2 linked regions of the Rhizobium sp. N324 genome follow. The protein of the gene in region 1 binds, or shares a complex with, the protein of each later gene. Links are inferred from orthologs where the notes say so. Each region holds a gene or a part of one and is shown in the gene's direction. Other genes may lie near its edges. The genes, in order: secY and secA.

Region 1 (6,838 bases):
GATGATGATCCCGAAGCTCGACAAGATCGTGATCAACATGGGTGTCGGCGAAGCGACCGCTGACTCGAAGAAGCCGACGGTAGCTGCCGCCGACCTCGCAGCGATCGCCGGCCAGAAGCCGGTCATCACCCGCGCACGCAACTCCATCGCAGGCTTCAAGGTCCGCGAACAGATGCCGATCGGCGCGAAGGTCACCCTGCGCGGCGCCCGCATGTACGAGTTCCTGGATCGCCTGGTCAACATCGCGCTCCCGCGCGTTCGCGACTTTCGCGGCCTGAACCCGAAAAGCTTTGACGGCCGTGGCAACTTCGCCATGGGCATCAAGGAGCACATTGTGTTCCCTGAGATCAACTACGACAAGGTTGATCAGATGTGGGGCATGGACATCATCGTTTGCACGACGGCGACGACCGACGACGAAGCACGGGCTCTTCTGAAAGAGTTCAGCTTCCCGTTCCGTCAATAACCGTAACGACGAGCGTAGAAAAGGAACCTGACATGGCGAAGACAAGCGCAGTTGAAAAGAACAAGCGCCGCCGTACTACGGTCGCCAACCAGGCCGCTAAGCGGGCTGCGTTGAAGGCGATCATCATGAACCAGGCTCTTCCGATCGAAGAGCGGTTCAAGGCCTCGATCAAGCTGGCATCCCTGCCGCGTGATGGATCGAAGACCCGTATTCGCAACCGTTGCGAAGTTTCGGGGCGTCCGCGCGCATATTACCGCAAACTGCGCATGTCGCGTATTGCGCTGCGTGAACTGGGCAATCTCGGCAAGGTGCCGGGCATCGTCAAGTCGAGCTGGTAAGGAGCAGGTTACATGACAATGACTGATCCGTTGGGCGATATGCTCACCCGTATCCGTAACGGCGCTTCCCGCCGCAAGTCGTCGGTCTCGACGCCTGCGTCCAAGCTCCGTGCACGTGTTCTCGATGTCCTGCAGTCCGAAGGCTACATCCGTGGCTATTCCGTTGTCGATTTCGGCAATGGCAAGTCGGAACTCAGCATCGAGCTGAAATATTATGAAGGCGCATCGGTGATCCGTGAGATCGGCCGCGTGTCCAAGCCGGGCCGCCGGGTTTATGTCTCGGTCAAGTCCATTCCGCAGGTCGCGAACGGCCTCGGCATCACCATCCTTTCGACTCCGAAGGGCGTGATGGCCGATCACCAGGCTCGCGAACAGAACGTTGGCGGCGAGGTTCTTTGCTCGGTCTTCTAAGATCGGGCAGAGATCTCCATAGCGAACAGACAGGATTGAAACATGTCTCGTATCGGTAAAAAGCCCGTTCAGGTGCCTGCTGGGATCACGGCTACGGTCGATGGCCAGAAGGTCACTGCAAAGGGCCCGAAGGGCGAACTGTTTTTCGTTGCTAACGACGAAATCAGCCTCAAGCTCGAAAACAACGCGGTCGTCGTGACGCCCGTGAATCAGACCAAGGATGCACGTTCGAAGTGGGGCATGTCCCGCACGATGATCGAAGGCATCTTCAAGGGCGTCAAGGACGGCTTCGAGCGCAAGCTCGAAATCAACGGCGTCGGCTACCGCGCCTCCCTGCAGGGCAAGAACCTGCAGCTGGCCCTCGGCTTCAGCCACGACGTGATCTATGAGCCGCCGGTCGGCATCACGATCGCCGTTCCGAAGCCGACTGAAATTGTTGTCTCCGGCATCAATAAGCAGCAGGTCGGTCAGGTCGCCGCCGAAATCCGCGAATATCGCGGTCCTGAGCCTTACAAGGGCAAGGGCGTCAAGTACGCTGACGAGCGGATCGTCCGCAAAGAAGGCAAGAAGAAGTAAGGATCACGCGAAATGGCTAGCAGGAAAGAAGCACTTGCACGTCGTGCCAACCGCGTGCGCCGTCATCTCAAGTCGGTGGCCAACGGCCGTCCGCGCCTGTCGGTTCATCGCTCCTCGAAGAACATCTACGCTCAGGTTATCGACGATGTCGCCGGCAAGACGCTTGCCGCTGCATCGACCCTCGATAAGGATCTGCGCGGTTCTCTGAAGACCGGTGCTGACACCGCAGCAGCTGCCCTCGTCGGCAAGCTCGTTGCAGAGCGCGCTTCGAAGGCTGGCGTCACCGAGGTCGTATTCGACCGTGGCGCCTTCATCTATCACGGCCGCATCAAGGCTCTTGCCGATGCAGCCCGCGAAGGCGGTCTCACCTTCTGATCAATTTCCGGCCGGACGCTTTTGGCGCCGGCCGGATTTTCGCCGGACCGCAGGCACTCTCCGAAAGGGGAGGCTGACGCGGTCCACATGTATTTGCCGATTGCACCCGGAAAAGAAAAAGGAAGAGGACAATGGCACAGGAAAGAAGGCCGCAGCGGGAAGACCGCCAGAGCCGTGAAGAGCGCGATAGCGAATTCGTCGACAAGTTGGTCGCGATCAACCGCGTCGCCAAGGTCGTCAAGGGCGGCCGTCGTTTCGGTTTCGCAGCACTCGTCGTCGTCGGCGACCAGAAGGGCCGCGTCGGCTTCGGCCATGGCAAGGCACGCGAAGTGCCGGAAGCCATCCGCAAGGCAACCGAAGCCGCCAAGCGCGAGCTGATCTTCGTACCGCTGCGTGACGGCCGTACGCTGCATCACGACGTTCATGGCCGCCACGGCGCCGGCAAGGTTCTGCTGCGCTCGGCCAAGGTCGGTACCGGCATCATCGCCGGCGGTCCGATGCGCGCCGTATTCGAAACGCTCGGCATGCACGACGTCGTCGCCAAGTCGACTGGTTCGTCGAACCCCTACAACATGGTTCGCGCCACCTTCGACGCTCTGAAGCACCAGGTTCACCCGAAGGACATCGCAGCTCAGCGCGGCATCAAGTATGCAACGCTGCAGGCTCGTCGTAGCGCCTCCGGCAACGCCTCTGAAGAATAAGAGGAGTTTGACAGATGGCCAAGGCTACCAAGAAGGCTGAAGCGAAGACTGTCACGATCGAACAGATCGGCAGCCCGATTCGCCGTCCGGATGTTCAGCAGCGCACGCTGATCGGTCTCGGACTGAACAAGATGCACCGTCGCCGCACGCTGGAGGATACTCCTTCGGTTCGCGGCATGATCCGTGCTGTCCAGCATCTCGTTCGCGTCGTCGACGAGAAGTGAGACGGAGGAAACGCTCATGAAACTCAATGAAATTAAAGACAACGAAGGCTCGACCCACAGCCGCAAGCGCCTCGGCCGCGGTATCGGCTCGGGTTCCGGCAAGACCGCTGGCCGCGGTGTGAAGGGTCAGAAGTCCCGTTCGGGCGTCGCCATCAACGGCTTCGAAGGCGGCCAGATGCCGATCTATCGTCGCCTGCCGAAGCGCGGCTTCAACAACATTTTCGCTTCCGATTTTGTTGTTGTGTCGCTCGCTCGCATCCAGACGGCGATCGACGCCGGCAAGCTCGATGCCAAGGCGACCGTTGACGCAGCTGCCCTCAAGGCTGCCGGCGTCATCCGCCGCACCAAGGACGGCGTTCGCGTTCTCGCCGACGGCGAGCTGAAGGCCAAGATCACCATCGTCGTTGCAGGCGCCTCCAAGCCTGCCGTCGAGAAGATCGAAAAGGCCGGCGGTACCGTGACGCTGCTTTCGGCTCCGGCTGCAGCCGAATAATAATCTGATGATATGTCGCCCGGGGTGCTTCACACCGGGCGATTTTGCTCCCATATGTGGGCCTCACAAAATGTTGGCTGGCGCGCCCGCGTCATGCCGGTAAGACTAAAACAAGGGTGAGGCATGGGGTTGCGCTGCAATCCGTACTGAACCCGGTTTTGAATAATTTTCATACTGATTCCGGGCCGGCCTATCCCCAGAGACGCCGGAATTGGTAGCGCGGAGAAACGCATGGCTTCTGCAGCGGAACAATTGGCATCCAACCTCAATTTTTCGACCTTTGCCAAAGCCGAGGATTTGAAGAAGCGCCTGTGGTTCACACTGGCAGCTCTCCTCGTTTACAGGCTCGGCACCCATATTCCGCTTCCGGGCCTCAATCCCGAAGCCTATGCCCAGGCTTTCCGCGGCCAGTCAGGCGGCATTCTCGGCCTTTTCAATATGTTTTCGGGCGGCGCCGTGCAGCGCATGGCGATCTTCGCGCTCGGCATCATGCCCTATATCTCGGCTTCGATCATCGTGCAGCTCATGACGTCGGTCGTGCCGGCGCTCGAAAACCTCAAGAAAGAGGGCGAGCAGGGCCGCAAGATCATCAACCAGTATACCCGCTACGGCACGGTCATCCTCGGTGCGCTGCAGGCCTACGGCATTGCTGCCGGGCTTGAGAGCGGCCAGGGACTCGTCGTCGAGCCGGGCTGGTTCTTCCGTGTTTCCACCGTTCTGACGCTGCTCGGCGGCACGATGTTCCTGATGTGGCTCGGCGAGCAGATCACCTCGCGCGGCATCGGCAACGGCATCTCGCTGATCATCTTCGCCGGCATCGCCGCCGGTCTTCCCACCGCTCTTGCGGGCACGCTCGAACTCGGCCGCACCGGCGCGCTGTCGACCCCGCTCATCCTGCTGGTCATCCTTGTCGCGATCATCGTCATCGCCGTCATCGTCTTCGTCGAGCGTGCGCAGCGCCGGCTGTTGATCCAGTATCCGAAGCGCCAGGTCGGCAACCGGATGTTCCAGGGCGATACCTCGCACCTGCCGCTGAAGCTCAACACTTCGGGCGTCATTCCGGCGATCTTCGCCTCGTCGCTGCTGCTGCTGCCGGCAACCGTCGCAGGCTTTGCCAGCACCACGGCAATGCCTTCCTGGGCAACGTCGATCGTCGCGGCCCTCGGCCACGGCCAGCCGCTCTATATGGTGCTCTATGCGGCGCTGATAGCCTTCTTCGCCTTCTTCTACACGGCCATCGTCTTCAACCCGAAGGACACGGCCGACAATCTGAAGAAGCATGGCGGTTTCATTCCGGGCATCCGCCCGGGCGAGCGCACCGCCGAATATATCGACTACGTGCTGACCCGAATCACGGTGATCGGCGCAATCTATCTCGTCTTCGTCTGCATTCTCCCGGAGATCTTGGTGTCGCAAACCGGCATTCCATTATCCCTTGGTGGGACTTCGCTTTTGATCGTGGTTAGCGTAACTCTTGATACGGTTGCACAGATCCAGGGTCACCTGATCGCGCAGCAATACGAAGGCCTGATCAAGAAATCGAAGTTGCGTGGAGGAAAGAGGGGGCGATGAGACTTATCCTTTTAGGGCCGCCGGGCGCGGGTAAGGGAACCCAGGCCCAGCGGATCGTGGAAAAGCACGGCATTCCGCAGCTTTCCACGGGGGACATGCTGCGCGCAGCGGTCAATGCGGGCACGGATGTCGGCAAGCGCGCCAAGGCGGTGATGGATGCCGGCAAACTCGTCTCGGACGAGATCGTCATCGCCATCGTCTCCGAGCGAATCGATCAGCCCGATTGCGCCAACGGTTTCATTCTCGACGGCTTCCCGAGGACGCTCGTCCAGGCCGATGCCACCGAAGCGATGCTGAGGGCAAAGGGTCTCGGCCTTTCCGTCGTCATCGAATTCCGTGTCGACGACGACGAGCTGGTTCGCCGTGTCGCCGGTCGCTATTCCTGCGCACAGTGCGGCAGCGTCTATCACGATACCGATAAGGTTCCGGCTGCCGAAGGCGTGTGCGACAAGTGCGGTTCCACGCACTTCAAGCGCCGTCCTGACGACAATCCGGAGACCATGACGGCTCGGCTGCAGGTCTACTACAAGGAAACCTCGCCGCTGATTGGCTACTACCATGCCAAGGGGAAACTCAAGTCCGTGGACGGCATGGCGGAGATTGATCAGGTGACGTCAGAGGTCGAAAGCATTCTTTCCAAGCTTTAAGGCTTTGAAAATAAACTTGGCGGAACGGTTGCTTTTCAGCAGTGATTCCGCTAAACACCGCGCCAACTCGCGACATTCCATGCGATCGGCGCGGATTTCCCAGGGAAGTCCGGGTGCGGTCGTTTTGACATGTTACGGACGTAAATCTGAACGAGCGGTTCCAAAGACCGCATAACGAAGCCCACTTGCCGGATGGCAACTGGAATGCAAGGAGAATAGGCGTGGCACGTATCGCTGGCGTCAACATCCCGACTGCAAAGCGCGTTGTTATCGCGCTGACCTACATTCACGGGATCGGTCCGAAATTCGCACAGGAAATCGTCGAGAAGGTCGGTATCCCGGCTGAACGTCGTGTGCATCAGCTGACGGACGCCGAAGTCCTTCAGATCCGCGAAGCCATCGACCGCGACTATCAGGTCGAAGGCGATCTTCGTCGCGATACCGCGATGAACATCAAGCGCCTGATGGATCTCGGCTGCTACCGCGGCCTGCGTCATCGCCGCGGCCTTCCGGTCCGTGGTCAGCGCACGCATACCAATGCCCGCACCCGCAAGGGCCCGGCAAAGGCAATTGCTGGTAAGAAGAAGTAATTTCCGGGAAACCGGGGTGGGGAGGCTGGCGGTCTGCGCCGGCCTCTTTTGAGTTTGGAGCGGGACCATATAGGCGCCGTTCCGGTGTAGCCGCTGGCATTACGGCGGTGAAGAGATCAACGAAAGGAATACCATGGCTAAGGAAGCCGTCCGCGTTCGCCGTCGTGAGCGCAAGAACATCTCGTCGGGTGTCGCTCACGTCAACTCGACCTTCAACAACACGATGATCACCATCACCGATGCCCAGGGCAACGCGATCGCTTGGTCGTCGGCTGGCGCCAAGGGCTTCAAGGGCTCGCGCAAGTCGACCCCGTTCGCTGCCCAGATCGCTGCCGAAGACTGCGCCAAGAAGGCTCAGGAGCACGGTATGAAGTCGCTTGAAGTCGAAGTCTGCGGTCCGGGTTCGGGTCGTGAATCGGCTCTGCGCGCGCTCCAGGCTGCAGGT
Region 2 (7,273 bases), 2.4 Mb from region 1 along the record:
CGAAGTCAGGATCTCGGTGCCGAGCCCCTCGCGCCGCCGCGTTTCGGAGACCGAAAGCGACATGATGCCGGCAAGATCGTTGTCCTGGACGCAGAGCACGGTCGCCAGCGGCCCGTCCGCCGCATTCTCGATCATGAACAGGCCGGACGGCGGTTTGATCGCCGAAATGATTTCAGCAAGCGCCGGCTTCAAGCTGAGTGGCGCCCGCTCGACGGCGAGATTGGCGTCGACGAAACGGCCGACATCATGGGTCGGCAGGTGATCGAGCGTATCCGGCAGCTCGGCCTCGGCCAGGTCGCAGGTCATCACCACCGTCTCGTCGAATTGCTTCCAGTTCTGCGCACGGAGAAGATCGATCAGTACCGGCGAGGCAAGCGGCGTCTGGCGGACCACGGCGGTGCGGCCATAGGCTTCGAATTTCCGGCTTGCCTTTTCCAGGCGTATTTCGACGTCGCGATAATCCGAGGGATCGAGCGGCACGATCGAATTCAGCCGGTTGGACGGGTGGCCGGCCGTCAGCCGCACCTGCCAGCTGCCGTCATATTGGACGGATGCCGCCGGCCAGGCACGAAAGCCGACGGCCTCCAGCCTGCGCACCAGCGGCAGATTCTGTGAAGAGATGGATGTCTGCACCAATGAACGATCAGCTCCGATAGTCGCCATTGATCGCAACATATTCCTTGGTGAGGTCGCAGGTCCAGACGGTTGCCGTGCCGGTGCCGAGACCGATCTCGACTTTGACGGGGATATCCTGCGCTTTCATGACGTTCGTGGCCGCTGCCTCGGAATAATCCGGGTCACGCTCGCCATTGACGGCGACCCTGACATCGCCGAACCAGATGGCGAGCCGGTCGCGGTCGGCCATCTCGCCGGATTTGCCGACGGCCATGACGATGCGGCCCCAATTGGCGTCTTCGCCGGCGGCCGCCGTCTTGACCAGCGGCGAATTGGCGATCGACAGCCCGATACGCTTGGCGGCGGCATCGCTCTCGGCGCCCGTCACGGTGATTTCGAGCATCTTGGTGGCGCCCTCGCCGTCGCGCACCACCTGCAGCGACAGATCCTTCAGCACCGCGTTGAGCGCGGCCCGGAAGGCGGCAAGGCGCGGGTCGTCGGCGCGTTCGATCCGGGCCTGGCCGTCCTCGGCCGCAGCCCCCGTCGCAAACAGCATCAGCGTATCGGATGTGGAGGTGTCGCTGTCGACGGTCATGGAATTGAAGGTCGGCCCGACGCCATCCGACAGCAGCGCCTGCAGCGCGGCGGGCGCAATATCGGCATCGGTGACGACGAAGGACAGCATCGTCGCCATATCGGGCGCGATCATGCCGGCGCCCTTGGCAATGCCGTTGATCGTCACTGCAACGCCGCCGATCTCGGCGCTGCGGGTCGAAACCTTGGGATAGGTGTCGGTCGTCATGATCGCCTTGGCAGCCTCGAACCAGAAGTCGCTGGTGGCTTCGGTCTGCATCCGGTCGAGCACGCCGGCGAATTTGGTGGCGTCGAGCGGCTCGCCGATGACGCCGGTCGAGGCCAGGTAGACCTCGTTTTCGCCGCAGCCGACAGCTGATGCTGCCGACTTCGCCGTCAGCTCGGTCGCCTGGCGGCCCTTCAGGCCGGTAAAGGCATTGGCATTGCCCGAGTTGACGACGACCGCACGCGCGCTGCCATGCGGCAGATTGGCCCGGCAGAAATCCACCGGCGCCGACGGGCACTTCGAGCGGGTGAAGACGCCCGCAACGGCCGCCGGCTTGTCGAAGACCATCAGCAGCACATCGGTTCGGTTCTTGTACTTGATGCCGGCGGAAGCCGTTGCCATGCGCACGCCGCGCAGCGGCGGCATCGAGACGAAGGATTTCGGGGCGAGCGGAGAGACGGAACCGGACATGATGAAACCTGCCAATGGGCATTTCCAGGCGAAATCGGAAACGGTTCGCCGTCCGGAAATGCGACAACAACAACGATATTACAGCGCCGCGCGTCTTTTCAGACGCGCAAAGGACGCTGTAACACTTTAAAATTGCTGCATAATTTTGCCCTCAAATCGATTCCGATTTAAGGAATTATGCAGTAAAGGGCCCGGAAAAACCGGGCCCTGATGTGACTATTACTGCTTCGACGCCGGCGCGACGGGCTCACTGCCCGGCTCCGGCTGCTTGTTGGCTTGTTCGTAACCCTTGCGCAGCGTCTCGTCGCTGATTTCGATCTTGGCCGAGGCCTTCGCCTTGTTCAGAAGTTCAAGATACTTGTCGCGCATGACGAGCTGACGAACCTGATCCTGCACCTGCTCGAAGGGCGGCGGCGGGGCGTCACGCTTATCTTCGACCTTGATGACGTGATAGCCGAAATCGGTTTTAACCGGAGTCTTGGAATAGGTGCCCTTTTCAAGCGCGAAGGCCGCGTCCTCGAATTCCTTGACCATGCGGCCGCGCGAGAAATAGCCGAGGTCGCCGCCCTCGGACTTGTTCGGGTCGGTGGACTTTTCCTTGGCAAGTTCGGCGAAATCCTTGCCGGCGTCGAGCTGCTTGATGATGTCCTTGGCTTCGTCCTCGGTCTTGACGAGGATATGGCGGGCGTGGACTTCCTCCTGCTTCGGCAGCGCGGCGACTTCCTTGTCGTAGCGAGCCTTGACTTCTTCAGGCGTCACGATGTCGACGACATGCTTCTTGAAGTAGGCGTTGTGCAGCTCGCGGTCGGTGAGATACTGCATGCGCTTCTTGAATTCGTCGGTCTGATCGAGCTTCTCGGCCGCAGCATCGGCGGCAAGGAGCTTCACGTCGATGGCGGCGGAAAGGGCTGCGACCTTCTTCTGATCGTCGGGAAGCTGCGCCAGCTGCGGGTCGAGATTGGCGACGGCAAGGTCGAGTTCCGACTGGTGAATCTCCAGATTGCCGACCTTGGCGATGACGGCGTCATCGGCATAGGCCGGGGCCTGGAGCGCAACAAAAGTTGCAAACGCCAGAACGGCAAGTTTGTTGGTGCTCAACATGAAATACCCTTCACAGTTACATCGCCGCTTTCAGCATCGCCTGAATCGGCTCAAAATAGCCATCAACACCGGATTGTGGCCTTTCTGTATCCGCCAAATCCGTTGACATCATTCGACCCCCCTCTTATCTGTCACGCAACCTCGCGTCCAGAACAGTTTCCGGGCGTTTTAGCCGCGCGCCTGATTTTCGGCTGGGCCGCGAACAACAAACGCCGGGGAAGAATATTGAGAAAGGACCAGTCATATGGTCAGCTTTGGCGGTATAGCCCGCAAGTTATTTGGGTCCTCCAATGACCGCCGCGTGCGGTCCTTCCAGCCGAACGTCGCTGCCATCAACTCTATCGAAGAGAAGACCAAGGCCCTGACGGACGAGCAGCTGGCGGCAAAGACCGTCGAGTTTCGCGCTTTGCTCGCCGAGGGCAAGACGCTCGACGACATCCTGATCCCGGCCTTCGCGGTCGTGCGCGAAGCCTCGCGCCGCGTTCTCGGCCTGCGGCCTTTTGACGTACAGCTGGTCGGCGGCATGATCCTGCATTCGAATGCGATTGCCGAGATGAAGACCGGCGAAGGCAAGACCCTCGTCGCGACCCTGCCGGTCTACCTGAACGCGCTTTCCGGCAAGGGCGTGCACGTCGTCACCGTCAACGATTACCTCGCCCAGCGCGATGCCGCGACCATGGGTCGCGTCTACGGCTTCCTCGGCATGACCACCGGCGTCATCGTCCACGGCCTGTCGGACGAGGAACGCCACGCGGCCTATGCCTGCGACATCACCTACGCCACCAACAACGAACTCGGCTTCGATTATCTGCGCGATAACATGAAGTACGAGAAGAACCAGATGGTCCAGCGCGGCCACAACTTCGCGATCGTCGACGAAGTGGACTCAATCCTCGTCGATGAGGCGCGCACGCCGCTGATCATCTCCGGTCCGCTCGACGACCGCTCCGAACTCTACAATACGATCGACGCCTTCATTCCGCTGCTCGTCCCCAGCGATTACGAAATCGACGAGAAGCAGCGCTCGGCCAACTTCTCCGAAGAGGGCACCGAGAAGCTGGAAAACCTGCTCCGCCAGGCCGGACTCTTGAAGGGCAATGCGCTCTACGACATCGAGAACGTCGCGATCGTCCACCACGTCAACAACGCGCTGAAGGCCCACAAGCTCTTCCAGCGCGACAAGGACTATATCGTCCGCAATGACGAAGTCGTCATCATCGACGAGTTCACCGGCCGCATGATGCCGGGCCGCCGTTATTCGGAAGGCCAGCACCAGGCGCTCGAAGCCAAGGAAAAGGTTCAGATCCAGCCGGAAAACCAGACGCTGGCCTCGATCACCTTCCAGAATTATTTCCGCATGTACGCCAAGCTCGCCGGCATGACCGGTACGGCGCAGACGGAAGCGGAAGAATTCGCCAATATCTACAATCTCGACGTCATCGAGGTCCCGACCAACCTACCGATCAAGCGCCTCGACGAGGACGACGAGGTTTACCGGACCTTCGACGAAAAGTTCAAGGCGATCATCGAGGAGATCCTCGACGCCCATAAACGCGGCCAGCCGGTGCTGGTCGGCACCACCTCGATCGAAAAATCCGAACTGCTCGCCGAGCGCCTGCGCAAGCAGGGCTTCGACGACTTCCAGGTGCTGAACGCCCGCTATCATGAGCAGGAAGCCTATATCGTCGCCCAGGCCGGCGTGCCGGGGGCCATCACCATCGCCACCAATATGGCCGGCCGCGGTACCGACATCCAGCTCGGCGGCAACCTCGACATGCGCATCGAGCGCGAACTCGGCGAAGTCGAAGCCGGTCCGGAACGGGAAGCCCGGATCCAGGCAATCGTCGAGGAGATCAAGGAACTCAAGCAGAAGGCGCTTGCCGCCGGCGGTCTCTACGTCATCGCCACCGAACGCCATGAAAGCCGCCGCATCGACAACCAGCTGCGAGGCCGTTCCGGCCGTCAGGGCGACCCCGGCCGCTCGAAATTCTACCTCTCGCTTCAGGACGACCTGATGCGCATCTTCGGCTCCGACCGCATGGACAGCATGCTAACCAAGCTCGGCCTCAAGGAGGGCGAGGCGATCGTCCATCCCTGGATCAACAAGGCCCTGGAGCGCGCCCAGAAGAAGGTCGAAGCCCGAAATTTCGATATCCGCAAGAACCTCCTGAAGTATGACGACGTTCTCAACGATCAGCGCAAGGTGATCTTCGAGCAGCGCCTCGAACTGATGGAATCGACCAATATTTCCGAGACCGTTTCCGACATGCGCCGTGAGGTGATCGAGGATCTGGTCGAAAAGCATATCCCCGAGCGCGCCTACGCCGAGCAATGGGATGCCGCCGGCCTGAAGACCGGTGCCTTGAACATCCTCAATCTCGATCTGCCGATCGAGGACTGGGTGAAGGAAGAAGGCATCGGCGAAGACGATATCCGCGAGCGCCTGACGCAAGCCACCAACGCCGCCTTCACCGAAAAGGCCGAGCGATTCGGCGACGACATCATGCATTATGTCGAACGCTCGATCGTCATGCAGACGCTCGATCATCTCTGGCGCGAGCACATCGTCAATCTCGACCATCTGCGCTCGGTCATCGGCTTCCGCGGCTATGCTCAGCGCGATCCGCTGCAGGAATACAAGTCGGAAGCCTTCGAGCTGTTCACCGGCCTCCTCAACAATCTGCGTGAGGCCGTCACCGCCCAGCTGATGCGCGTCGAACTCGTGCAGCAGGCGCCGGCCGAACCGGAGCCGCCGCTGATGCAGGCCCATCACCTCGATCCGACCACCGGCGAGGACGATTTCGCCCCGGCGGTCTACCAGGCATCGGAAGTCATCGTTTCGCCGGAGAATCGCAATCCGGATGACCCGGCCACCTGGGGCAAAATCGGCCGCAACGAGATCTGCCCCTGCGGTTCCGGCAAGAAATACAAGCATTGCCACGGCGCCTTCGAGCAGGTCTGAGGCAAGCCGCAAAGATCGTGAAAATGCCGCCTTCGGGCGGCATTTTCTTTTCCGCGACCGCGCTGGAAAACCGCACTATCAGCGTCGGTGACAAGCCCGATCCGGAACCGTTTCTTAACCCTGTTCTGTCAAGACTTCGGGACGATTTGCCTGACCTTCAGAGTTTTGCGTGTTCATCATGGCGGTCATAGAAACAGCGGAAAAGATGCTGCCCGCGGGTCTGCGCCCGATCGGCGGCCGTGCGCTGCGCATGCTTGCGGCCGTGCTCACCGAACGTGGTGAGAAGGCGGCCGCTCAGCGCATGGCACTGACGGCCTTTTCGATCCGCACCCTCAGTGCAGCCCTCGCCTTCATCTCGCAGATCGTGCTCGCCCGGCTGATGGGCGAATATGAATACGGCATCTTCGTTTTCGTCTGGGTGCTGGTCGTCGTCTTCGGCGATCTTTCATGCCTTGGGTTCCACACGGCGATCATCCGCTTTCTGCCGCAATACCGGGCAGCCGGCGCCTTCGAGGAAATCCGCGGCCTCACCGGCACGGCGCGCATCTTCGCGCTGCTTTCCGGCACGGCGGTGCTCGCCGCCGGCATGCTCGGGCTGCATTTCTTCGGCCACATGATCCAGGTCTATTATCTCGTCCCGCTCTTCCTCGGCCTGCTCGCCATGCCGATGATCGCGCTCGGCGACATTCTGGAAGGCACGTCGCGGGCAAACCACTGGCCGGTCATGGCGCTTGGCCCGGTCTATATCGTCCGGCCGATCCTGATCATCCTCTTCATGCTGATCGCCATTGCCATCGGCGCCGAGCATACGGCCGTCACCGCGATGCAGGCAGCGCTCGCCGCGACCTTCGTCACCGCGCTCGGCCAGTATGCCGCAACGCTCTATCGCCTTCGCCGGCATTATGACAAAGGCCCGCACAAGGTCGATTTCCTCGCCTGGATCAGCGTCGCCTTTCCGATTTTCCTGATCGAGGGCGTCAGCTTCCTGCTCACCAATTCCGATGTCGTCGTCGTCGGCATCTTCCTCGAGCCGCACGACGTCGCCATCTACTTCGCCGCCGCCAAGACGATGGCGCTGGTGCATTTCATCAATTTCTCTGTCAAGGCCGCCTCCGGCCCGCGCTTTTCCTCGATCATCGCCGAAGGCGACCATGCGCAGCTGGCGGCCGCCGCCATCGACGCTGCCCGCTGGACCTTCTGGCCCGCACTCGGCGTCGGCCTTGTCGTGCTTGCCGCCGGCCATCTTCTGCTGTCGCTTTTCGGCGGCGCCTTTACATCGGGTTATGCGATCATGGCGATCCTGCTCGCCGGCATCCTCGCCAAAT

What was found.
Region 2: the proteins of secY (region 1) and secA are in contact, whole or in part, in a crystal structure (PDB 3DIN), measured with the Thermotoga maritima proteins. The link is inferred for Rhizobium sp. N324 from one-to-one orthologs. Residues at the interface, in WP_004081795.1 of Thermotoga maritima: Glu108, Gly109, Glu110, Glu111, Ala236, Glu237, Arg238, Arg239, Ile240, Thr241, Ile242, Gln243, Tyr244, Ala245, Arg246, Arg247, Val248, Thr249, Gly250, Arg251, Arg252, Val253, Tyr254, Gly256, Ala257, Ser258, Thr259, Tyr260, Leu261, Pro262; in WP_004082002.1 of Thermotoga maritima: Glu261, Ala262, Arg263, Lys300, Ala301, Arg302, Thr303, Ile304, Ile305, Leu323, Tyr324, Asp325, Pro326, Val329, Ser330, Tyr333, Ile336, Lys340, Phe345, Val349, Glu363, Phe364, Tyr374, Ser375, Gly376, Gly377, Glu393, Ile395, Thr482, Ser483.

The regions. Positions count from the first base shown.
Region 1 is NZ_CP013630.1:1,819,133-1,825,970, forward strand. What follows is about bases 3,194-5,985. They hold secY (preprotein translocase subunit SecY), read left to right. Parts: upstream 3,194-3,815; coding sequence 3,816-5,156; downstream 5,157-5,985. Other genes in these bases: rplO (50S ribosomal protein L15), read left to right, coding at 3,194-3,584; AMK05_RS08765 (adenylate kinase), read left to right, coding at 5,153-5,803. Also shown: rplE (50S ribosomal protein L5), read left to right, coding at 1-466; rpsN (30S ribosomal protein S14), read left to right, coding at 499-804; rpsH (30S ribosomal protein S8), read left to right, coding at 817-1,215; rplF (50S ribosomal protein L6), read left to right, coding at 1,258-1,791; rplR (50S ribosomal protein L18), read left to right, coding at 1,804-2,166; rpsE (30S ribosomal protein S5), read left to right, coding at 2,298-2,867; rpmD (50S ribosomal protein L30), read left to right, coding at 2,882-3,091; more of rplO, read left to right, coding at 3,108-3,193; rpsM (30S ribosomal protein S13), read left to right, coding at 6,025-6,393; rpsK (30S ribosomal protein S11), read left to right, coding at 6,527-6,838. UniProt on the Escherichia coli protein: The central subunit of the protein translocation channel SecYEG. Consists of two halves formed by TMs 1-5 and 6-10.
Region 2 is NZ_CP013630.1:4,217,280-4,224,552, forward strand. The notes cover bases 2,922-6,148. They hold secA (preprotein translocase subunit SecA), read left to right. Parts: upstream 2,922-3,230; coding sequence 3,231-5,948; downstream 5,949-6,148. Other genes in these bases: AMK05_RS20275 (peptidylprolyl isomerase), read right to left, coding at 2,922-2,986; AMK05_RS20285 (lipopolysaccharide biosynthesis protein), read left to right, coding at 6,127-6,148. Also shown: AMK05_RS20265 (GNAT family N-acetyltransferase), read right to left, coding at 1-663; bifunctional glutamate N-acetyltransferase/amino-acid acetyltransferase ArgJ, read right to left, coding at 644-1,885; more of AMK05_RS20275, read right to left, coding at 2,105-2,921; more of AMK05_RS20285, read left to right, coding at 6,149-7,273. UniProt on the Escherichia coli protein: Required for protein export, interacts with the SecYEG preprotein conducting channel.